3 regions of the Streptomyces nitrosporeus genome follow, and region 2 is predicted to be linked to each of the others. Evidence: riboswitches for the same ligand, from Rfam matches in the RefSeq annotation. Region 2 holds a riboswitch; each other region holds the start of a gene.
What was found. Region 2 has a riboswitch for cobalamin ahead of CP967_RS27000 (cobalamin biosynthesis protein). Riboswitches for the same ligand answer to the same signal wherever they lie in the genome.
Positions count from the first base shown of each region.

Region 1: it holds a riboswitch for cobalamin, as region 2 does, so the genes downstream of both, CP967_RS00305 (ABC transporter substrate-binding protein) here and CP967_RS27000 (cobalamin biosynthesis protein) in region 2, are expected to answer to the same signal.
Region 3: it holds a riboswitch for cobalamin, as region 2 does, so the genes downstream of both, CP967_RS32940 (energy-coupling factor ABC transporter permease) here and CP967_RS27000 (cobalamin biosynthesis protein) in region 2, are expected to answer to the same signal.

Region 1 is NZ_CP023702.1:67,629-75,078, forward strand. It holds gene CP967_RS00280 (GHMP family kinase ATP-binding protein) at 1-292, shown strand, start outside; gene CP967_RS00285 (cysteine synthase family protein) at 289-1,311, shown strand; gene CP967_RS00290 (ATP-grasp domain-containing protein) at 1,308-2,549, shown strand; gene CP967_RS00295 (MFS transporter) at 2,542-3,810, shown strand; gene CP967_RS00300 (class I SAM-dependent methyltransferase) at 3,779-4,522, shown strand; cobalamin riboswitch at 4,614-4,734, shown strand; gene CP967_RS00305 (ABC transporter substrate-binding protein) at 4,843-5,808, shown strand; gene CP967_RS00310 (FecCD family ABC transporter permease) at 5,805-6,923, shown strand; gene CP967_RS00315 (ABC transporter ATP-binding protein) at 6,920-7,450, shown strand, end outside.
Region 2 is NZ_CP023702.1:6,112,790-6,120,239, reverse strand. It holds gene CP967_RS27020 (alpha/beta hydrolase) at 1-956, opposite strand, end outside; gene CP967_RS27015 (class II aldolase/adducin family protein) at 1,052-1,750, opposite strand; gene CP967_RS27010 (inorganic phosphate transporter) at 2,022-3,299, shown strand; gene CP967_RS27005 (hypothetical protein) at 3,312-3,533, shown strand; cobalamin riboswitch at 3,692-3,819, shown strand; gene CP967_RS27000 (cobalamin biosynthesis protein) at 3,948-4,940, shown strand; gene CP967_RS26995 (cobyric acid synthase) at 4,937-6,538, shown strand; gene CP967_RS26990 (putative cobaltochelatase) at 6,535-7,450, shown strand, end outside.
Region 3 is NZ_CP023702.1:7,396,347-7,403,796, forward strand. It holds gene CP967_RS32925 (energy-coupling factor ABC transporter ATP-binding protein) at 1-473, opposite strand, end outside; gene cbiQ (cobalt ECF transporter T component CbiQ) at 500-1,249, opposite strand; gene CP967_RS32935 (energy-coupling factor ABC transporter substrate-binding protein) at 1,257-1,604, opposite strand; gene CP967_RS32940 (energy-coupling factor ABC transporter permease) at 1,601-2,308, opposite strand; cobalamin riboswitch at 2,339-2,521, opposite strand; gene CP967_RS32945 (ABC transporter ATP-binding protein) at 2,671-4,467, opposite strand; gene CP967_RS32950 (HelD family protein) at 4,763-6,973, opposite strand; gene CP967_RS32960 (PP2C family protein-serine/threonine phosphatase) at 7,153-7,450, opposite strand, start outside.

The sequences.
Region 1 (7,450 bases), 6.0 Mb from region 2:
GTGCCTGACCGATCTGGTGAAGGGCTTCGGCTCGGGGGACCCGGCCGCCGTCGCCCGTGCCGCGACGGTCAGCGCCGCGTTGTCCCAGGAGGTGCTGCCCAAGGCGACCTTCGGCAGCCTGCAGGCCCATCGTGAACGGTTCGGCGCCGACGGCGTCTTCGTCGCCCACACCGGCTGCCTGGCCGGCTATCTCTTCGCCTCGCGCCCACGCGCCGGGGTCAAGTCCGAACTCTCCGCGTTCTTCCGCTCGCTCGGCCACCAGTGCACCTTCGCCCGAGGAGGCTACGGGTGATCCACCCCCACATCACCGACGCCCTGAAAGTACCGGACCTCGTCCGGCTCACCGACGGCCTGGTCCTGCTCCGGTTCGAGTCGATGAAGATCTATTCGGCCCTGGCCGCCGTCCGCCACCTGCTGGAACGGGGTACGGTCCGTCCCGGCCAGACCCTGGTCGACAGCTCCAGCGGCATCTACGCCCACGCCATCGCGCTGGCCTGCCACCGGTACGGCATGCGGTGCCACATCGTCGCGTCCACCACCGTCGACTCCACCACCCTCACCCAGCTGGAGATCCTCGGTGCCACGGTGGAGCGGGTCGAGCCGTCGCGGAACCTCGCACTCGACCAGGAGCTCCGGGTACGGCGGGTGCGCGAGATCCTCGCCGAGCGCCCCGGCCACCACTGGATGCGCCAGTACCACGACGGCATCCACTACCTCGGCTACCACGAGGTCGCCGACCGGATCGCGGCGGAGTTCCCCGCCACACCGCTGACCGTCGTCGGCGGAGTGGGCTCCGGAGCCTCGACCGGCGGCATCGTGGAACGCCTGCGCACCAGGGACCCTTCCGTGCGCCTGGCCGGCGTCCAGCCCTTCGGCAGCGTCACCTTCGGCAGCCAGGACCACCACGATCCCGAAGCGATCATCGCCGGCATCGGCTCGTCGATCGTCTTCGACAACGTCCGCCACCACCTCTACGACACCGTCCACTGGCTGGACTTCACTCACGCCATGTCCGGCGCCGTCGCCCTGCTGCGCGAGCACGCGGTGTTCGCCGGACTGTCCACCGGTGCCGGCTACCTGGCGGCGGCGTACGAGGCCCGCCGCCACCCCGACCGGCTGCACCTGGTGATAGGGGCCGACACCGGACACCGTTACACAGAACGCGTGTTCGCTCGGCATGCCGAGGCCCTGGAACCGGCCGCGCTGAAGCCCGTCGAGGTCCGCAGCCCGCAGGAGATGGCCATGCCCTGGTCGAGGATGACGTGGCAGCGCGCTCCCTGGCCGGCGGACCGGAAGGAACGAGCGACATGACCGTGGCCTGCCTGGAATCACTGACCTTCGGTCTCGGCCGCCTGGTCCGCGCCGCCGACCTGCTCGGCGAGCGCCTGCTGCTGCTGACCGGCGACCCCGCCCACTACGCCTACGAACTGGACCGGCTGCCCGCCGGCGCCCTCGACGTCGTCGTGACCGACACCTTCGACATGGAGCGGACCGCCGGTCTGCTCCGGCGCACCCCGGGGCTGCGCGGCCTGATCAGTTCCACCGACACCTGGACCCCGGCCGGTGCCGGCCTCACCGAACGCCTCGGCCTGCCCGGTCTCGATCCGGCCGTCCTGCGGCTGACCCGGGACAAGGCCGCCGTGCGCAACCGGCTGCACGATGCCGGTCTCACACGGGGCAGGGCCGCCACGGGCACCGGCCCCGGCCCCGGGACACCCGGGCTGCTCATCGAGGAGGCGGGACTGCCGCTCGTGCTCAAGGACACGGCGGGCACCGGAAGCCAGAACGTGTGGCTGGTGCGGAACGAGGGCGAACTCGGCGCGGCACTCGCCGAGGCATCCGGCCGGACCCTGAAGGGGCGGTTGTTCGCCGAACCCTATTTCCCCGGCCCGGTGTACAGCGCCGAGACGCTCACCTGGGACGGCCGCACCCGGCTGCTGGGTGTCTCCAGCCGCCTCATGTCGCCGGAGCCGCACTTCCGGGAGGAGATCACCGCCTTCCCCGTCGCCTTCCCGGCCCCGCGGCAAACGTCCCTGGAGCACTGGCTCAGCCGGGTGCTCGCCGCCATCGGCTACACCGACCGGTTCGCTCACGTGGAGTTCGTGCTGACCGCCGACGGCCCGGAGGTGGTGGAGGTCAACCCCCGGATCGGTGGCGCGCTGGTCGGGGAAAGCATGTGCCGGGCGCTCGGCGTCAACGTGTACGAGGCGATGGTCGAGGCCGCTCTCGGCCGCCGCCCCCGTCTGATGGACACGGACCTGCCCGGCGGCCCGGCCGCCGCCTTCGTCCTGGGCTATCCGGCCGCGCCCGGCGTGTTCGCCGGGGTCACCGGGCTCGACCGGCTCACCGGCATGCCGGGAACACCTGCCTGGTACCCGGTCAGGCGGACCGGCGACCTCATCGAGCACCTGGACGACAGCCGTGGATACGCGGGCATCGTGTACGCGGAGGCGGAGACCGCCGAACTCGCCACCCATCGCGCGGTGGCGGCCGCCAACGTCCTGCGCGTACGCACCGTCCCGGCCGGCCGGGAGGCGCCCGGTGGGTGAGCGCACCGCCCGGGGGCCGGGGCTGCGGGCCTCGCTGTTCCCGCTCACCGGCCCGCTGCGGTTCCTCCTGCTCAGCTCGTTCCTCATCCCGCTCGGCAGCTTCATGGTCCTGCCGTTCATGTCGGTGTTCCTGCACGAACGGCTCGGGATGGGGCTCGGCGCGGTGGGGGCCGTCCTGGCCGTGGCATCGCTCGTGCAGTTCTCCGGCGGCATCGTCGGCGGAGCTCTGGCGGACCGGATCGGGCTGCGCCGCACGATGCTGTGGGCGCTGGCCGTACGCACCGCCGGTTTCGCCGGACTCCTGCTGGCCCTGCGCTGGCCGCCCCTCGCGATCTGGGCGCTGGTCCTGACGTGCTGCGGTGCCGCGCTCTACCTGCCCGCGAACAAGGCGTACCTGGTGCACGGCGTCGACGACGAGCGCCGCCCGGCGTTCCTGTCCGCGGGCAACGCGGCGCTCAACGCCGGGATGGCCGTCGGCCCGCTGGTCGCCGGGCCGTTCGTCCTGTCGTCGCCCGGTTGGCTGTTCGCGGCCGTCACGGCGCTGTTCCTCGCGGTCACCGCGGGACACGCCCGGCTGCCCGGAAGAGAGGGGGAACACCCCGCCGGATCGGGGGGCACGGCCCGGCCGGGTCTTCTGGCCGGGGTGGCGGTCCTGCCGTTCGCCGCCAACGCGCTCGCCTTCCACCTCTACTTCCACTTCCAGCACTTCCTGGCGGTGTACGCCGTCGAGCGCACCTCCAGCGCGTTCTACAGCGTGGTGCTGCTGCTCTGCTTCACGCTGGTCATCGTCGTACAGCCGCTCGCCTCCGGCCTGATCCGGCGTATGCCGTACGCCCTCGCCCTCGCGGCAGGCTTCACGGGCCTGGCGGCGGGCATGGCCGTGCTGGCGGTCGGCACCCGGGCGGCGCTGCTGGCGGGCGGGGCGCTGATCACCCTGGGCGACATCGTGCTGTTCCTGAAGAACGACCTGGAGGCACTGCGCCGCAGCCCCCGCTCCGATGCCGTGGTCTTCGGTCAGCAGCGGCTGGCCGCGGGCCTGGGCGCCTGCGCGAGCGGTGTGCTGGGCGGACAGCTGTACGGCCTCGGCGAACGGGCCGGACACACCGGCTGGTTCTGGATGCTGGCAGCCGCCCAGTGCCTGCTGCTCCCCCCTCTGCTGCTCACACTGCGCCGACGCACCGCGCGGCGCCCTGTCCCCGACGGCGACCATGAAGGAGCACTGACGCGCGATGACACGGACGGGCGGGTTCCAGGACGATGACTTCTGGACCGAGTTCCATGACTTCCTCTTCTCCGAGCAGCGCCACGAGCAGGCCGAGGAGCTGCTGGACACCTCTCCCCTGCTGGACTTCCCGCAGGGGGCGCGCGTGCTGGACCTGTGCTGCGGGCCCGGGGTGTTCACCGTGCCGCTCGCCCGCCGCGGCCACCGCGTGACCGGGGTGGACCTGAGCCCGGCCATGCTGGACCGGGCACGCAAGCGGTCGGCCGGTGACAGGGTGACGTACGTGCGGGCGGACGCACGCGAGTACGAGGCACCGGGCCGCTTCGACGTCGTCCTCAACATGTTCACCTCCTTCGGGTACTTCGAGGATCCCGCCGACAACGCGCGCGTGCTGCGCACCATGTACACCTGCCTGGCACCCGGCGGCACGCTCGTCCTGGACCTCGCCGGGAAGGAACTCCTGGCCCGCAGGGTCACCCCGCCCAAGGTGGTGCGGCGGGGCGACGACGTGATGGTGCAGACCGACACCGTGCTGGACGAGTGGGCGCGGCTGCGCAGCGACTGGGTGCTGGTCCGGGGCGAGCGGGTGACCCGGGCCACCTTGACCTGGTTCGTGTACAGCGCGGTGGAGCTGCGGCGGATGGCCGAGGAGGCGGGCTTCGGGCGCGTGGAGGTCTTCGGCGGATTCGACGGACGTCCTTACGACGAGAACGCCGAGCGTCTCGTCCTCCGGGCTGTCCGCGAGGCGTGAGCCGGGCACCGGGCGTGCGGACGGGACCGCACGCGCTTTTGCCGTCGGCCGGGGCGACGTAGGATCACCTGGTCATCGCCGCGACGGGAGACAGGAAGCCGGTGCGAATCCGGCACGGTCCCGCCACTGTGACCGGGGAGCGCCCCTCCGACACGCCACTGCGCACCGCGCGGGAAGGCGGGGGGAACGTCGATCCGGGAGTCAGGACACTGGTCCGTCGCGGGCCCGATCCGAGGAGCGCGGACTCCAGGAGGCTTCACGTGTCCCAGCTGTTCACCCCTGCCCGCACGCGCGGGTTCCTCCGTGCCATAGCCGCCGCCATGGCTCTTTCGTCCGTGCTGCTGACCACCGGCTGCGGTCCGTCCGGCGGGAGCGCCGGGGACGCGAAGGCCGCCGCGGGCGAGCCCGCGGGCTTCCCGGTCACCATCGACAACTGCGGTGTGAGGACGACGTACGACGAGCCGCCGTCGCGGGCGGTCACCATCCACCAGCACCCGGCGGAGCTCATGCTCGCCCTCGGTCTGGAGGACCGTATGATCGGCACGGCCTTCCCCGACTCCGCCGTCCTGCCCGAGCTGAAGAAAAACTACGAGGCGATCCCCGAACTGGCGGAGAGGGAACCGTCGTTCGAGAAGGTCCTGGACGCCGGACCCGACTTCGTCTACGGCGGCTACGGCAGCGCATTCGCCGAGAACGAGGGCCGCTCCCGCGAGGCGTTCGCCGCCGTCGGCATCGACACCCACCTCAACCGTGAGTACTGCGGCAGGAAGCGGGTGACGATGAAGGACACCTACGACGAGATCCGCACCATCGGCGAGATCTTCGGCGTCCCCGGCCGGGCCGGCGAACTGGTCGCGGACCTGGAGGACCGCGTCGGCAAGGCCGCCGCCAAGGCCGGGGGCGGGCCCAGGATTCCCGTCTTCGTCTACGACAGCGGCGACAAGAGCGCCTTCACCGCAGGCGGCAGGAGCCTGGGTACCGAGCTGATCCGGCTGGCCGGGGGCGAGAACGTCTTCGCCGGCCTCGACGACGTCTTCGGCGATGTCTCCTGGGAGCAGGTCGTCGAACGCAAGCCGGAGGCCATCGTCATCTACGACTACGCGGGCGCCGGAAGCGTGGAGGAGAAGAAGGAGTTCCTGCTCTCCCGGCCCGCGCTCGCCGACGTACCCGCCGTCAGGAACAAGCGGTTCGTCGTTCTGCCGTTGACCGCTACCCTGGTCGGCGTCCGTTCGGCCTACGCGGTCGAGGACCTGGCTCGCGGACTGCACCCCGCGAGCTTCCGGTGACCCGGGCGGCCGCCACCGGTACGTCCGTCGAGCGGACGGTCCAGCGGCAGAAGGCCGGCGCGTCAGGGCCGGGCCGTGCGAGGCCGGCCGTCACGCTGCTCGTACTCGCCGTCCTGCTCGTCGTCTCCGCCACGGCGGGCCTCGCCATCGGCTCCGTCCGGGTGCCGCCCGGCCAGGTGTGGGACATCGTGACGCACGCGCTGGGCGCCGGCTGGCGGCAGCCGGACTGGCCGCGGGCCCGGGAGACCATCGTGATGGACGTGCGGGCGCCGCGGGTGCTGCTCGGTGCGGTCACCGGCGCAGGCCTCGCGGTGATCGGCACCGCGCTGCAGGCCCTGGTGCGCAACCCGCTCGCCGAGCCGTACCTGCTGGGCGTCTCCTCCGGGGCGTCCCTCGGCGCGGTCTCCGTGATCGTGTTCGGGGTCACCCTCTTCGGGCCGGTCTCCCTGTCGGTGGCCGCCTTCGTGGGCGCCCTGGGCGCGCTCCTGCTCGTGTACGCCACCGCCCGCACCGGCGGACGTATCACCTCGGCACGGCTGGTGCTGTCCGGGGTGGCGGTCGCGGCGGTGCTCACCGCGGTCCTCGATCTGCTGCTGCTCACCACCGGCCGGGGCAACGAGGCCCGCGCGGTCCTCGCCTGGACCCTGGGCGGCCTCGGCGGGGTCGACTGGGGCACCCTGTGGCTGCCGAGCACGGCTCTGCTGTTCGGTATCGGCGTCCTCATGGTGCAGGCGCGCAACCTGAATCTGCTGCTGGCCGGCGAGGAGGCGGCCACCACGATGGGGCTGGACGTGGGCCGGTTCCGTGCCCGCCTGTTCGTCGTGCTCTCCCTCGTCACGGGAGTGCTGGTCGCGGCGGCCGGGCCGATCGGCTTCGTCGGGCTGATGATGCCGCACATCGTGCGCCTGTTCGTCGGCGGGGACCACCGCCGGGTACTGCCGACGGCGGCGCTCGGCGGTGCGGTCTTCCTCATCTGGGCCGACATCGCCGCGCGGACGATCGCCGCGCCGATGGAAATACCCGTCGGCGTGCTCACGGCCCTGTGCGGCGGGCCGTTCTTCCTGTGGCTGATGCGCCGGGACGCCCGGCGCGGCACCGACCGAGGAGTGGCATGACCGCGACCGAACTGAGCATCGACGGCGTCACGCTCACCGCCGGAGCCCGTCACCTGGTGCGCGACGTCTCCCTGACCGCCCGTCCGGGCGAGACCATCGGGCTCGTGGGCCCCAACGGCAGCGGCAAGTCCAGTCTCCTGCGCACCGTCTACCGCGTCCTGCGCCCGGACACCGGTCGGGTACGCGTCGACGGAGGCGACGCCTGGTCACTGCCGGTACGGCAACTGGCCCGCACCGTGGCGGCGGTGGTCCAGGACTCGGCGGCCGACTTCGACCTCGCCGTCCGCGAGGTCGTCGCCATGGGCCGCACCCCGCACAAACGGCTTCTGTCCGGTGACACCCCCGAGGACACCGGGTTCATCGACTCCGCGCTCCTGGCGGTCGACGCCGTCCACCTGGCCGACCGCCCCTTCGACCGGCTCTCCGGCGGCGAACGCCAGCGCGTCCTCATCGCGCGTGCTCTCGCCCAGCGGCCCACCCTCCTCGTCCTCGACGAACCCACCAACCATCTCGACATCCGGCACCAG
Region 2 (7,450 bases):
AAGACCAGGGTCGGTGCGTGCAGGGCGGCCGGCACCGAGGTGTCGAGGAGCCGGACCCCGTGCAGGCCGGTCTGGCCCTGCGCGGCGCGGACGGCGAGGGGCAGCAGCGCGGCGGGGACGCCGCGGGCAGCGGCCAGGGCGCGCAGGGTGACCTGCCAGTCCATGACCGGGGAGTCCAGGACGAGTCCGCCGATACGGTCGCGGAGCGCCGAGTTGACCGCCGTGTGCAGGGCCATCGACGCGCCGGTGGACCAGCCGTGGACGACGACGGACCTGGCCCCGCGGCGCACCGCGTAACGGATGGCCGCGTCCAGGTCGCGCCATTCGGACGCGCCGAGGTGGGCGAGGCCGTCGGGCGAGCGGGGAGCGCCGTCGTCGCCCCGGTAGGCCAGGTCCAGGACGGGGAGCTGCTGGGAGCGCAGGAAGGGCAGCACGTTCAGCGGGTGCTCCCGGGTGGTGCCGAGGCCGTGCACGGTGATCACCCAGGTGTCGCGGTCGCCGGGGACGAACCAGGCGGGCAGGATGCCCAGCTCCCCGGGGATCTCGACGTCCTCGTAGGCGATGCCCACGGCGTCGAGCGGGTCCCCGTGGTGGAGCTGCGGGGTCATGCGGACCTTGGCGCCGGGTTCCAGGCTGCCGCGGGTGACGCGTTCCAGTCGGCGTACGACGGTGTCGGCGGAGCCGTCCGGGCCGTGTTCGAGGACCGGGCCGACGACGGCGTGGACGTCCCGCCCGGCCAGCCCGTAGGTACCGGGGCGCAGGGCGGCGAAGGAGCGGGTCAGGGTGACCTGCCCGGCGGCCGTGGCGTGCACGGTGAGCCTGCGGTCTCCGGGGAGGGGGTGCGGCGTACCGGCCCCGAGGGCGGCGTCGCTGGCGTACCGGCCGGCCGCGACCGCAGCCGTGCCGATGCCGAGGATCGTGGTGACGGCCGCTGCCGTCGCTTTTGCCGGGCGCATCGCCTCAGTCTCGCGGGCGCCGGACGGCGTTGCCAGCGGACACGGCCGTTGGGGACCCGCCGGACGGGCCGCTTCGCGGCCGCGGCCCCGGGGGGTCAGCCGCGCTGGCCGTAGTCCTTGAGGGCCTCCTGCACGTCGTGCAGCTGGGCGGGGGTGAGCAGGGAGGGGCTGCGGCCCGGCACGGAGGCGGCGGTGAGCCAGAGCCGGCACATCCACTCCAGCTGGGCGGTGCGCTCGTACGCCTGGTCGAGGGTGTCTCCGTAGGTGACCGTCCCGTGGTTGCGCAGGAGGCATCCGGTGCGGTCGCGGAGGGCTTCGAGCATGTGGGCGGCGAGTTCCGCGGTGCCGTAGCGGGCGTAGGGGGCGGTGCGGACGGTGCCGCCGAGCAGGGCGGTGACGTAGTGGACCGGCGGGACCTCGTCGAGGAGGGTGGAGACGGCGGTGGCGTGCACCGCGTGGGTGTGGACGACGGCGGTCGCGGAGGTGTGCCGGTAGACGGCGAGGTGGAGGGGGACCTCGCTGGTCGGGGCCAGCGTGCCGAGGACCTGGCGGCCTTCGAGGTCGACGCCGACCGCGTCGCCGGGGCCGAGCCGGTCGTAGGGGACACCGCTGGGTGTGACCAGCACGACCGGGCCGACGCGTGCGGAGACGTTGCCCGAGGTGCCGACGACCAGCCCTTCGGCGGCCGTCCTGCGGGCCGTCGCCACGACCTCGCTCCAGGCCCGTCCGACGGCGTCCCCGCCGGCCGCCCCCAGCCCTCCGTCAACCGCGTCGCCCGCCACGCCGTCACTCATGAGGGGGAATCCTAACGACCTCTCGCGAAGCGGGCCGGGTGAGCTGCCTCACGGCTTCGGACGCTCCGCCCCGCCGGGGCCAAGAGTTCGCCAAAGCCCGGTAAAGGCTTGCGCCACCGCCGCCCCGGGAGGGTGCCGTGACCTCGGGAGGGCTCAAACGGAATGTCCGCACACGCTTGGGGTCACCGCAGCGCCCTGCCCAGTTCATCTTCCGTTCACCCAGCATGCTTACGTTCAAACTGCCAATGACGTCGAACGATTGCCTGGGTAAATGGAACACATCACGCTGCTGCTTGCGATCGTGGTCGTAACAGCTCTCGTGTTCGATTTCACGAACGGTTTCCATGACACCGCCAACGCGATGGCGACCACCATCTCGACCGGCGCTCTCAAGCCCAAGACCGCGGTGGCCATGTCCGCCGTTCTCAACCTGGTAGGCGCGTTCCTGTCGGTGGAGGTCGCCAGGACGATCTCCGGCGGGATCGTCGACGAGGACGGCCTCAGAACCGAGGTCATCTTCGCGGCGCTCGTCGGCGCCATCCTGTGGAATCTGCTGACCTGGCTGGTCGGCCTGCCCTCCAGTTCCTCCCACGCGCTCTTCGGCGGTCTGATCGGCGCCGCGGTGATGTCGGCCGGCTGGTCCTCGATCAACGGCGGCACCGTCGTCACCAAGGTGCTGCTGCCGGCGCTCGCCGCTCCCCTCGTCGCCGGTGTGGCCGCGTTGCTGGCCACGCGGCTGACGTACCGGATCAACCGGAAGATCACCGACGAGGAGCAGCTGAAGTCGACGGCCAAGGGCTACCGCGTGGGGCAGATCGCCTCGGCGGGCCTGGTCTCGCTGGCCCACGGCACCAACGACGCCCAGAAGACGATGGGCATCATCACCCTGGCACTGGTCACCGGCGGGGTGCTCGCCCCGGGCTCCAACCCGCCGGTCTGGGTCATCGCGTCGGCCGGTATCGCCATCGCGCTGGGCACCTACCTCGGCGGCTGGCGCATCATCCGCACCATGGGCAGCGGTCTGACCGACCTGAAGCCGCCGCAGGGCTTCGCCGCCCAGACCAGTGCGGCCACGGTCATCCTGGCCTCCTCCCACCTCGGTTTCTCCCTCTCCACCACGCAGTCCTGCTCCGGTGCGGTGATGGGTGCCGGTCTCGGACGCCAGGGCGGCACGGTCCGCTGGTCCACCGCGACCCGGATGTTCGTCGCCTGGGGTCTGACGCTGCCGGCCGCCGGTCTGGTCGGCGCGGGCGCGGAGCTCCTGACCAAGCAGGGCAGCTGGGGCGTCGCCGTCGTGGCCGTGCTGCTCGTCGCGGGCTCCGGTGCCATCTGGCTGCTGTCGCGGCGCAAGCCGGTCGACCACACCAACGTCACCGCGAGCGAGGACGACGGCTTCGCCGCCGAGCCCGCGGGCGTCGTCACCACCGCCATCGCGGCGGTCAGCCCGCCGCCCACCGACGCCGCGGTCGCCGACCTCAAGGCCACCATCCCGGCCCCGCCCCCCACCGCCGAGATCCCGGCCGACCCGGCCCGTCCGGCCACGGTGTAAGGAAAGATCCGTATGAACATCGACTGGGCAGCTCTCGGCTCCGTCTTCGGAGTCAGTCTCGTGGTCACCGTCGCCCTGGTGGGCCTGTTCACCCTCGGCATCGTCGGCCTCGCCAAGCAGGCGTCGGCCACGCGCGACGGCGGGCCGGCGGCACTGGTCCGCACCGGGGCGTACGCCTGCTTCGCCCTGTGCGTGGCAGCCGTCGCCTACGGGATCTATCTGATCGTCGCCTGACGGTCCCCCGCCCCTTGTCTCCGCACGGGCCCGTACGCACCTGAGGTGCGTACGGGCCCGTGTGCGTCTGCCCACGCCACGGCCTCGCAGGTCAGCGCCGGGTTGACGGGCGCTCACGGGGCGTGGTGGACTGCCGGAGCCATTTACGGCGACAGGAGAGGAAGCCGGTGCGAATCCGGCGCGGTCCCGCCACTGTCACCGGGGAGCACTCCCCCACACGGAAGTCACGGCCCGCCACCGCGGGCTGGAAGGCCGGGGGAAGCGCGGATCCGGAAGCCAGGAGACTCTCGTCGCCGTCACGTCGAACCAGGGCGCGGACCCTGAGTGAGGACATCTGCCATGCCCGGCCGCCGTGCGCCGTTCCCCCCGCCCCCCGTGACGCCGTCCCTCCGAGGCGCGACGGCGGGCTGATCCGTGCGAGCCGACCGCATCTTCGCGTACGGCGCCACCGCCGGCCTGATCGGTGACCTGCTGCTCGGTGACCCCCGGCGGGGCCACCCGGTCGCCGCCTTCGGGCGGGCCGCCGCGGGCGTCGAGAAGCGGCTGTGGCGCGATCACCGCGGCGCCGGTGCCCTGCACACGCTGCTGTGCGCCGGGGGCACCGTGGGCGCCGCGGCGCTCGCCGCCCGCGCCGTGCGCGGCCGTCCCGCCGCGGCTGTGGCGCTGACCGCCGTGACCGCCTGGTCCGTCGTCGGGGGCACCTCGCTGGGCCGTGAGGCCCGGGCCGTCGGGGACGCGCTCACCGCCGGTGACCTGGACCTGGCCCGGGAGCGGCTGCCGCGCCTGTGCGGCCGGGACCCGCAGGCGCTGGACGGGCCGCAGATCGCGCGTGCGGTGGTGGAGTCCGTCGCCGAGAACACCTCCGACGCCGTGGTGGGCGCCCTGGTCTGGGGCGCCCTGGGCGGGGTGCCGGGGCTGGCCGGTTTCCGGGCGGTGAACACCCTGGACGCGATGGTCGGCCACCGGTCGCCGCGGTACCGGCGGTACGGCTGGGCCTCGGCCCGTCTCGACGACCTGGCCGGCTGGCCCGGCGCCCGGCTCACCGCCGCGCTCGCCGTGGCCGCGGGCGGGCGCCCCCGTGCGGCGGTACGCGCCTGGCGGGCGGACGCCGGTCTCCATCCGAGCCCCAACGCGGGCCCGGTCGAGGCGGCTTTCGCGGGTGCGCTCGGCGTACGGCTGGGCGGGACGCTGGCGTACGGCGGGCGGGTCGAGCACCGGCCGGTGCTGAACGGGGAGGCCGGGCGTGAGGTCCGGGTGGCGGATGTCGAACGCGCGGTGCGGCTGTCGCGCCGGGTGGGTGCGCTGGCCCTGGGGGTGTGTGTGGCCGGGCGGCTCGCGGTGGGATACATGACCGCGCGCCCGGGGAGGGTACGGGCGCGCACGGCGGCGGGGAAGGAGCGGACATGAGTGGCGGACTGCTGGTCGCGGGGACCACGTCGGACGCGGGCAAGAGTGTGGTGACGGCGGGCATCTGCCGGTGGCTGGTGCGCCGGGGGGTGAAGGTCGCCCCGTTCAAGGCGCAGAACATGTCGCTGAACTCCTTCGTCACCCATGAGGGCGCGGAGATCGGCCGCGCCCAGGCGATGCAGGCGCAGGCCGCCCGGGTGGAGCCGACGGTGCTGATGAACCCGGTGCTGCTGAAGCCCGGCGGGGACCGGTCCAGCCAGGTGGTGCTGATGGGGAAGCCCGTCGGGGAGATGAGCGCGCGCGGCTATCACGGGGGCCACCAGGAGTCGCTGTTCGGGACGGTCGTGGAGTGCCTGGAGCAGCTGCGGAGCACGTACGACGCGGTGATCTGCGAGGGCGCGGGGTCACCGGCGGAGATCAACCTGCGGCGTACGGACATCGTGAACATGGGGATCGCGCGGGCCGCCCGCTTCCCGGTGCTGGTGGTCGGGGACATCGACCGGGGCGGGGTGTTCGCCTCGTTCTTCGGGACGACGGCGCTGCTGGATCCCGAGGACCAGGCCCTGGTCGCCGGGTACCTCGTCAACAAGTTCCGGGGGGACGTCTCGCTGCTGGAGCCCGGCCTGGACATGCTGCGTGAGCTGACCGGGCGGCGGACGTACGGGGTGCTGCCGTTCGCCCACGGGCTGGGCATCGACGAGGAGGACGGGCTGCGGGTGTCGCTGCGCGGCGCGGTGCGCGAGTCGGTGGTGGCGCCGCCGGTCGGCGAGGAGGTGCTGCGGGTCGCGGTGTGCGCGGTCCCGCTGATGTCGAACTTCACCGATGTGGACGCGCTGGCCGCCGAGCCGGGTGTGGTGGTGCGGTTCGTGGACCGGGCGGAGGAGCTCGCCGACGCGGACCTGGTGGTGGTGCCGGGCACCCGGGGCACGGTGAAGGCGCTGGCCTGGCTGCGGGAGCGGGGGCTGGCCGGCGCCCTGGCGCGGCGGGCCGCGGAGGGGCGCCCGGTGCTGGGTGTCTGCGGGGGCTTCCAGGTGCTGGGCGAGAGCATCGAGGACGACGTGGAGTCGAAGGCCGGGCTGGTCGAGGGGCTCGGGCTGCTGCCGGTACGGATCCGTTTCGGCCGGGAGAAGGTGCTGGCCCGGCCGGTGGGATCGGCGCTCGGCGAGACGGTGGAGGGATACGAGATCCATCACGGCCTCGCCGACGTGCGGGGCGGTGAGCCCTTCCTGGACGGGTGCCGGGTGGGATCCGTGTGGGGGACGCACTGGCACGGGTCGCTGGAGAGCGACGGTTTCCGGCGGGCGTTCCTGACGGAGGTGGCGCGGGTGGCGGGACGCCGGTTCGCGGTGGCCCCGGACACGTGTTTCGCGGCGCTGCGGGAGGAGCAATTGGACCGGCTGGGCGACCTGGTGGAGCGGTACGCCGACACGGACGCGCTGTGGCGGCTGATCGACACGGGGGCGCCGGCGGGACTGCCGTTCGTCCCGCCGGGGGCGCCGGGAACCGGACCGGACGGGCCCGGACAGGCGGCCCGGGACACGGGGGCCGGGCCGGGGCACGCCGTGACACAAGCGCACACGACCGAGGAGGCACCGTGAGTACGCCCTATCCCTTCACCGCGATCGTCGGGCAGGACGATCTGCGGCTCGGGCTCCTGCTCAACGCCGTCAGTCCCGCCGTCGGCGGGGTCCTCGTACGCGGGGAGAAGGGCACCGCCAAGTCCACCGCCGTACGGGCGCTCGCCGCGCTGATGCCCCGGGTGTCCGTGGTGGCCGGGTGCCGCTTCTCGTGCGATCCCGCGGCGCCCGATCCGGCGTGTCCGGACGGGCCCCACGAGAACGGTCCCGGTGTGCCGCGGGCCGCGCGGACCGTGGAGCTGCCGGTCGGCGCGTCGGAGGACCGGCTCGTGGGGGCGCTCGACATCGAGCGGGCCCTCTCGGAGGGCGTGAAGGCCTTCGAGCCGGGTCTGCTGGCCGACGCGCACCGCGGGATCCTGTACGTCGACGAGGTCAACCTCCTCCACGACCATCTGGTGGACCTGCTGCTGGACGCCGCGGCCATGGGTGCTTCGTATGTGGAGCGCGAGGGTGTCTCCGTACGGCACGCGGCGCGGTTCCTGCTGGTCGGGACGATGAATCCCGAGGAGGGCGAACTGCGGCCGCAGTTGCTGGACCGGTTCGGGCTGACCGTCGAGGTGGCGGCGTCGCGGGACACCGGTGAGCGGGTGGAGGTCGTGCGGCGGCGGCTGGCCTATGACGACGACCCGGCCGGTTTCGCGGCGCGCTGGGCCGAGGAGGAGGAGGCGCTGCGGGAGCGGATCGCCGCCGCGCGCCTCCTGCTGCCCGGGGTGGTGCTGGGCGACGGTGTGCTGCGGCAGATCGCGGCCACGTGCGCGGCCTTCGAGGTCGACGGGATGCGGGCCGACATCGTGATGGCCCGTACGGCGACCGCGCTGGCGGCATGGGCGGGGCGCGCCGAGGTGACCGGGGAGGACGTGCGGCAGGCCGCCC
Region 3 (7,450 bases), 1.3 Mb from region 2:
ACCGCGCCCGCGATCGCCGTCCGCTTCCGCTGCCCGTACGACAGCAGATGGGTGGGGCGGTCGGCCAGCGCACCGATGTCCAGCGCCGCCAGAGCCTCTTCCACCCGTGCCCGCACCTCCGCGTCCGGCAGTCCCAGGTTGAGCGGCCCGAAGGACACGTCCTGGCCGACGGACGCGGCGAAGAGCTGGTCGTCGGGGTCCTGCACCACCAGCTGGACGGCCGTCCGCAGCCGGGTGAGCCCCGCCCGGTCGTGACGCACCGGCTGCCCCCCGACCGTCAGCAGACCCTCCCGGGGCCGCAGACCCCCGCTGAGCAGCCGCATCAGTGTCGTCTTGCCGCTGCCGTTGCGGCCCAGCAGCGCGAGCGTACGCCCTTCGCGCACCTCGAAGTCCAGTCCGTCCAGCACGGGCGGCCCGTCCTCGTAGGAGAAGGACACCCCCCGCAGGGCGACCAGGACGGCGGACCCACTCACGGCGGACTCACTCACGGCGGACTCACTCACGACAGCGGCCTTTCCAGTACGGAGGTGAGAACGGCCAGAGCGATGAGCAGCACCGCACTGCCCGTCAGGAAGCGGGCGGACACCGGGACCTCGGGCACCAGGACCCGCAGCGTCCCGTCGTACCCCCGCCCCGCCAGCCCCGACTGGAGCCGGGCCGCCCGGTCGAAGGCCCGGACGAAAGCGGTGGCGCCGAGCCCGCCCAGCGACCGCCAGGCCGCCGCCCGCGTGGTGTGCCCGAGCCGCGCGGCCTGCGCCTGCCGGACACGGCGTACCGACTCCAGCAGCAGAAAGCTCATCCGGTACGTCACCAGAGCGACGTCCACGACCGGTGCGGGCACCCCGGCCCGCACCAGCCGGGGCAGCAGGTCCGACACCGGGGTGGTGAAGGCGAACAGCAGCACGCCCAGGGACGCGGCCGAGGTCCGCAGCAGCAGCTCCCCGGCCCGCAGGGGCCCGCCGCCGGCCAGGCCGACGAACCCTTCGGGCCCGCCGACCCGCACCAGCAGAGGGAGCGCCCCGGTCACACAGAAGCCCAGCGGGACCCGGTAGGCCCGCCACAGCCGGCGGGCCGGCACGCCCGCCGGGCCGAGCAGCACCACCAGCGCCGTGACCAGCACCAGGGCCGCCCCCGGCCAGGCCGGCAGCGAGATGGCCAGCACGGTCAGACCGAGGCCCAGGACCGCCTTGTCCACGGGATGGCGGCGGCGCCAGCGACTGCTGTGCGCCGCCTCGTCGATCGGCAGCACGGCCGGATCAGAACTCGCCGGGGCGGGAGCCGCCGGCGCCGTTCTGCCGACCCGCCGGCCCGGCACCCTGGCGCCGGCCCCGGTGCACCCCGAAGTAGTAGCCGAGGACCCCCGCGCCGAGAGCCGCCTGGAGGGCGAAGAGCGCCGACTCGATCTCGCCGGACGGCGGCTCGTACAGCGGGGAGAACCAGGGCTCGTAGTCCGGGTCGATCTCGGTGATCGCGGTCTCCGCCTCCGCGTCGGCGCCGGCGAACGGCTCCTCCTTGTGGTCGCCGAGCCCGAGGACCAGGGGCAGCACCGCCAGCGCGGCGACCGCCAGCAGGAGCAGCGCGTTGACCTTCGTGTGCTTCGTCATCGGGCCACCGCCCCGGCGGCCGTACCCGCGCCGTTCGCCCGGCGCGTCAGGAACACGCCCAGCCGGGTCAGTTCGCCCTTGCTGGACCGCACCAGCAGACGCATCACCAGCACCGTCAGCAGCCCCTCGCTGACCGCGAGCGGGATCTGGGTGAGGGCGAAGACGGAACCGAACGTACCCAGCGCCCCCAGGAACCCGCTTCCCGGATCGGGGAAGGCGAGCGCCAGCTGCACACTGGTGACGCAGTACGTCGACAGGTCCGCGACGAACGCCGCGGAGAACACCGCCGCCATCAGGGCGGCACCGCAGCGCCGCAGCAGCCGGAACACGGCGTACCCGGCCCAGGGCCCCACGACCGCCATGGAGAAGACGTTGGCGCCCAGCGTGGTCAGACCACCGTGCGCCAGCAGCAGCGCCTGGAACAGCAGGGTGATGGTGCCCAGCACCGCCATGACGGGCGGCCGGAACAGGATCGCCCCGAGCCCCGTCCCGGTGGGATGGGAACAACTCCCGGTGACGGAAGGGAGTTTCAGGGCCGACAGGACGAAGGTGAAGGCACCCGACGCACCCAGGAGCAGGGTGCTCTCCGGATGCTCTTTGACCTCACGGGTGAGCGATCTCACCCCGTGGACGACGAACGGCGCGGACGCGACACCCCAGGCGATCGCGTGCTCCGGAGGAAGAAAACCCTCGGCTATGTGCATGACTCGGCAGACCCTCTCCAGCACCTCGTGGATGGTTGAAGCGCCTTGGCCGGTCTCCTGGCTCGCGGGTACCACCGCCCGTGCTCCGCCTTCCCGGGTCGAAGGACCCAGTGGCTGCCCGTGAGGGCTGGAGCAGGACTTCCCGATCACAGTGGCGAGGGCCGCACCGGCATCACACCGGATTTCCCGTTCACCAAGGCGTGGCGACCCTAGTGCCCGCGCCCGCGTGGTGACAAGCGCGTTCCGGTGGCCGGTCCGGCCTGCCCGGCCGTCGCCCCGGGCCCGGCTGTCATCCCGGCCCGGTCCGGTCCCCTGCCGCTCCCCCCGCCGGTCGCCGTCCCGGGCCCGGCCCCCGCCTGCCGTCACCTCGGCTGCGCGGGTTGCAGCCCGGCGTACACGCCTCCCGTGGTCAGCAGTTCCTCGTGCGTACCCACCTCGACGATCCGGCCGTTCTCCATCGCCACGATGCGGTCGGCGCCCTGGACGGTGGAGAGCCGGTGGGCGACGACGAACACCGTGCGGCCGTGCACCAGCCGGGAGAGGGCCTCCTGCACCAGGGCCTCGGAACGGTTGTCCAGCGCGGACGTCGCCTCGTCGAGCACCAGGACGCGGGGATCGCGGATCAGCGCGCGGGCGATGGCCAGCCGCTGCTTCTGCCCGCCCGACAACCGCGCGCCCCGCTCCCCGACGACCGTGTCGAGACCGTGCGGCAGATCCGACACGAAATCCAGCGCGTTGGCGTCGCGCAGGGCACGCGTCAGCGTCTCCTCGTCCGTGTCCCCCATGCCGTACGCGACGTTGTCGCGGATGCTGCCCTCGAAGAGGATCGACTCCTGCGGCACCACCGAGAGGAAGCGCCGGTAGGTCCGCAGGTCCAGCCCGGCCATGTCGGTGCCGTCCAGCAGGATCCGGCCCGAGGTGGGCCGGATGAAACCGATCAGCAGGTTGAGCACCGTCGACTTCCCCGCACCCGACGCACCGACCAGCGCGATGGTCTCACCCGGCCGTGCGGACAGGGTGAAGCCGTCGACCGCCTGCTCCCCGTCGTCGTACGCGAAGCCGGCGTCCTCGAAGTCGATACGGCCGGTCACGCTCTCCACCCGCGCCTTGCCGGCGTTGTTCTCCAGGTCGGGCGCCTGCAGCACCTCTCCCGCCGAACGCACCGACTCCAGGCCCTTGGTGAGGACCGGAGCCAGGCCGAGCAGCGTGGTGACCGACCCCGTCAGTACGGTGAAGAAGGCGCTCAGCATCACCACGTCCCCCGGGGTGAGGGCCATCCAGCCGTGGTAGGCCACCAGGGCGGAACCGGAAAGGCACAGCACGCCGAGCGTGTTGAGGATCACCCAGGACAGCGAACCGAAGCGGCCGTTGATCATGTCCAGGCGCAGACCGGCCGCGAACACCTGGCGCAGGGAACCGTCGACCCGGCCGAGGGCGGTCCGCTCCAGACCGTGGGCGCGGGTGATGGGCATCAGCGCGGTCATCTCCCCGACCCGCGAGGACAGTTGTTCCACCTCGCGGCGGAAGGACTCGTTGTGGCTGCGCAGCCGCGCGCGGAGCTTCATCACGAGGAAGCCCGCCGCCGGGACCACGACGAGGAACACGGGCAGGAACTCGGGCACCCGCACCCCGATGACGACGAGCCCCCCGACCAGGGTGACGACGGCGCCGAGACCCATGTCGGAGCTCTGCTGCACCATCTGCTCCACGGCCTCGACGTCCCGGACCACCTTCGCCTGGAGCACGCTCGAACTGACCCGGGAGTGGTACCCGATGGACAACTGCTGCATCCGGCGGCAGAGCGCGGAACGCAGACTCGTGCCCATACGGCGGATACTGCCGCCGAGCAGCCGCACGTACCACTGGTGGAGCGGGTAGTTGATGACGAGGATGAACAGCAGGACGCCCGTCGACTTCCAGATCCCCGACTCCGGGCCGTGCTCCACGACCACGTCGAGAACGGTGGCGGTGATCAACGGCAGCAGCCAGATCGGGCTGTGCTTCACCACGAAGATGAGTGCGGCCAGGGCGAGGCGGCCGCGATCGGGGCGGAAGAGGAGGCCGAGGGTGCGGACGGGGTTCTCGCCGCGGTAGCGGTGATCGAGGTGGTCGAAGGGGGCCACGGGATCGGCGGCCGAGGGTGAAAGCGCTTTCTCCATAGCTCCATCCCACTGGCTCCGGACGCTTCGGACAAGCCCCCCGCCACCTGGTGGGACAGCGCCCGAAGGCGCCCGCCAGGGCGCCGGCCACCGGCGCCCTGGCGGCACCCCGCGGCCGTCGTCGAGGAGGGGCCCCGCGGCCTCAACCGCCTGTACGTGGCGCTCACCCGGGCCGTCTCCCGCCTGGACATCGTGCATTCCGAGCCGCTGCCGCCCGCGCTGGGACAGGCACCGCCGGGACAGGCGCCGGAGGAACGGACACCGCGGGGGGCGTCCCGGGCCGGGCGGGGGGCCGTCAGCGCAGCGATGCGGGCAGCGGCTCCCGGTGGAGGACACCCAGGCGCTGCGTCGCACGGGTGAGCGCCACGTACAGATCGCTGGTGCCGTACCGGCCGGGTTCCACCACCAGTACGTGGTCGAACTCCAGCCCCTTGGCCTGACGCGGGTCGAGCAGGACCACCGGCAGGGTGAGATCGGGCTCGGCGCCCGCCGTGACGTGGTCGAGCGGGGCGGCGATCTCCTCGTGCAACTCGCGCGGGGCGATCACCGCCAGACGCCCCTCACCCGGGGTCATCTCCGTGACGGCCCGGGCCACCGCGCCCGCCAGGTCCCGGCCCGCGTCCCGGATCCACGGCGCCTCGCCGGTGGAGCGCACCGAGCCGGGCGGCTCGAAGGACGGGTCCTCGGCCCGCGGCACCCGGGCGGCCAGCTCCATGACCTCCGCGGGCGTACGGTAGTTGACCATCAGCCGGACATGCTCGAAGCGGTCGCCGACGTACGGGCGCAGGATCCGGTCCCACGCACCGACACCCGCCTCCTCGGAGGTCTGCGCTGGGTCGCCGACCAGGGTCAGCGAGCGGGTGGGGGAGCGGCGCATCAGCAGCCGCCACGCCATCGGCGACAGCTCCTGCGCCTCGTCGACGATGATGTGGCCGAACGCCCAGGTGCGGTCGGCCGCGGCCCGCTCGGCCGCAGTGCGGTGGTCGGCCTCCTCGTGGCGCTCCGCCATGCGCTCGGCGTCGACGATGTCGTGGGCGGCGAGCACCTCGGACTCCTCGTCCTCGAACTCGTACGTCTCCGACCCCCGCGACAGCTCCAGCACCCCCTGGGCGTAGGCGATCCGCTCCTGGCGCTCCGCCTCGGCCGCGGCGCGCTCAGCGCTGTCGTCCACGCCCAGCAGTTCCGCCGCCTCGTCGAGCAGCGGCACGTCGGCGGGGGTCCACCGCCCGGAACCGGGCGCCCGGCGGATCGCGTCGGCGTGCTCCTGCGGTACGTGCACCGGGTCGGCCAGATAGTCCGCCAGGAAGTCCTCGGGGGTGAGGGCGGGCCACAGCTCACCGATCGCGGCATGCACCCGGGCACTGGCGGCGACCCCCTTGCCGAGCTGGGCGATGTCGTCGGCGCCCAGGAAGTTCGGGCCGCCGTAGGGGTCGGCCCCGATCCGGTCGGCGAGCTGCGCGGTGAGGGCGTCGATGATCCGGAACACGAAGTACGGGCGCGCCAGGTTGTGCGGCAGCCGGGTCTCACGGGCCGCTCGCCGGGCCTCACGGGCGATCTCCCGGTCCAGCACCAGGTCGCCGTCGTCGTGCGGCACGACCAGCGGCGCACCGGGCTCGGGCAGCCGCTGGCGGTCACGTACGGCCAGGGCCAGCGCCTCGGCCATCTCCTCGCCGCCCTTCACCGCGGCGGCCCGGGGCGTATCGGTTCCGCGCGCGTGGACACCGGGGAAGAGCTCGGCCTGGGTGGCCAGCATGACGCCGGTCTCGCCGAGCGCGGGCAGTACCTCGCCGATGTACCGCAGGAAGGCGGGGTTGGGCCCCACGACCAGCACCGCGCGCTTGGAGAGCAGCTCACGGTGCTCGTACAGTAGTAAGGCCGCGCGGTGCAGCGCCACCGCGGTCTTCCCGGTCCCGGGACCCCCCTCCACCACGAGGACCCCCCGGTGCGGCGCCCGGATGATGCGGTCCTGTTCCGCCTGGATGGTCCGCACGATGTCGCCCATGCGCCCGGTGCGCGCAGAGTTCAGCGCGGCGAGCAGCACGGTGTCACCGCTCGGGTCCTCGAAACCGGTGCGCTCACCGTCCTCGATGTCCAGGATCTCGTCGTGCAGTTCCGTCACCGTGCGGCCCTCGGTGGTGAGGTGCCTGCGCCGGCGCAGACCCATCGGCGTATGCCCGGTGGCCAGATAGAAAGGCCGCGCGACCGGGGCCCGCCAGTCGATCAGAACGGGCGTGTGCTCGGCGTCGTCCTCCCGAATTCCGATGCGGCCGATGTGATGTGTCTCCCCGCCGGCCAGGTCGATACGGCCGAAACACAGCGAGCCGTCCACAGCATTCAGAGCGGCCAGCAGCCCCGAGCGTTCGGCGACCCGCACATCGCGCTCCAGACGTGCCTGCAGACCGTTCCCCACCGGTGTCAACGCGTCCTCGACGCCTTGGGCGGCGACCCCGCGCAGCGCGTCGACACGGTCGTAGAGCCGGTTGACGAATTCCTGCTCCAGCTGCAATTCGGCGTGTTCCCGAGTTGACAAGACGGCTCCCTGCCGGATATCGTGTTTCTTGTGAGGCCCCCGATGCGGGGCCTTTTCTGTGGGCGCACAGAAACATTTAATGTACGTGACACAATGCCCGGTCCGCAATTGCGGACCGGGCATTTTTGTCGTCGGGGCGGCAGGGCCCCGGGCGCTCAGGAGGAGCAGACGCCGCCCGGGCACCCCGGGCCCGGGACCCGCAGGACGAGCACGGCCAGGTCGTCGTGCCCGTCCCCGGGATGGTGGTCGGCCAGGGCGGCGCACAAATCGTCGACCCCGTCCCCGGCGTGCCGGCCGGCGGTCGCCGCCAGTGACTCCAGCCCCCGGTCCAGCGGCTCGTCATGGCGCTCCACCAGGCCGTCGGTGTACATGACGACGGTACTGCCGGGCGGCAGGGCGTAGGTGTGGTCGGGCCTGGGCATGTCCGCATCCACGCCCAGCGGGATGCCGGGC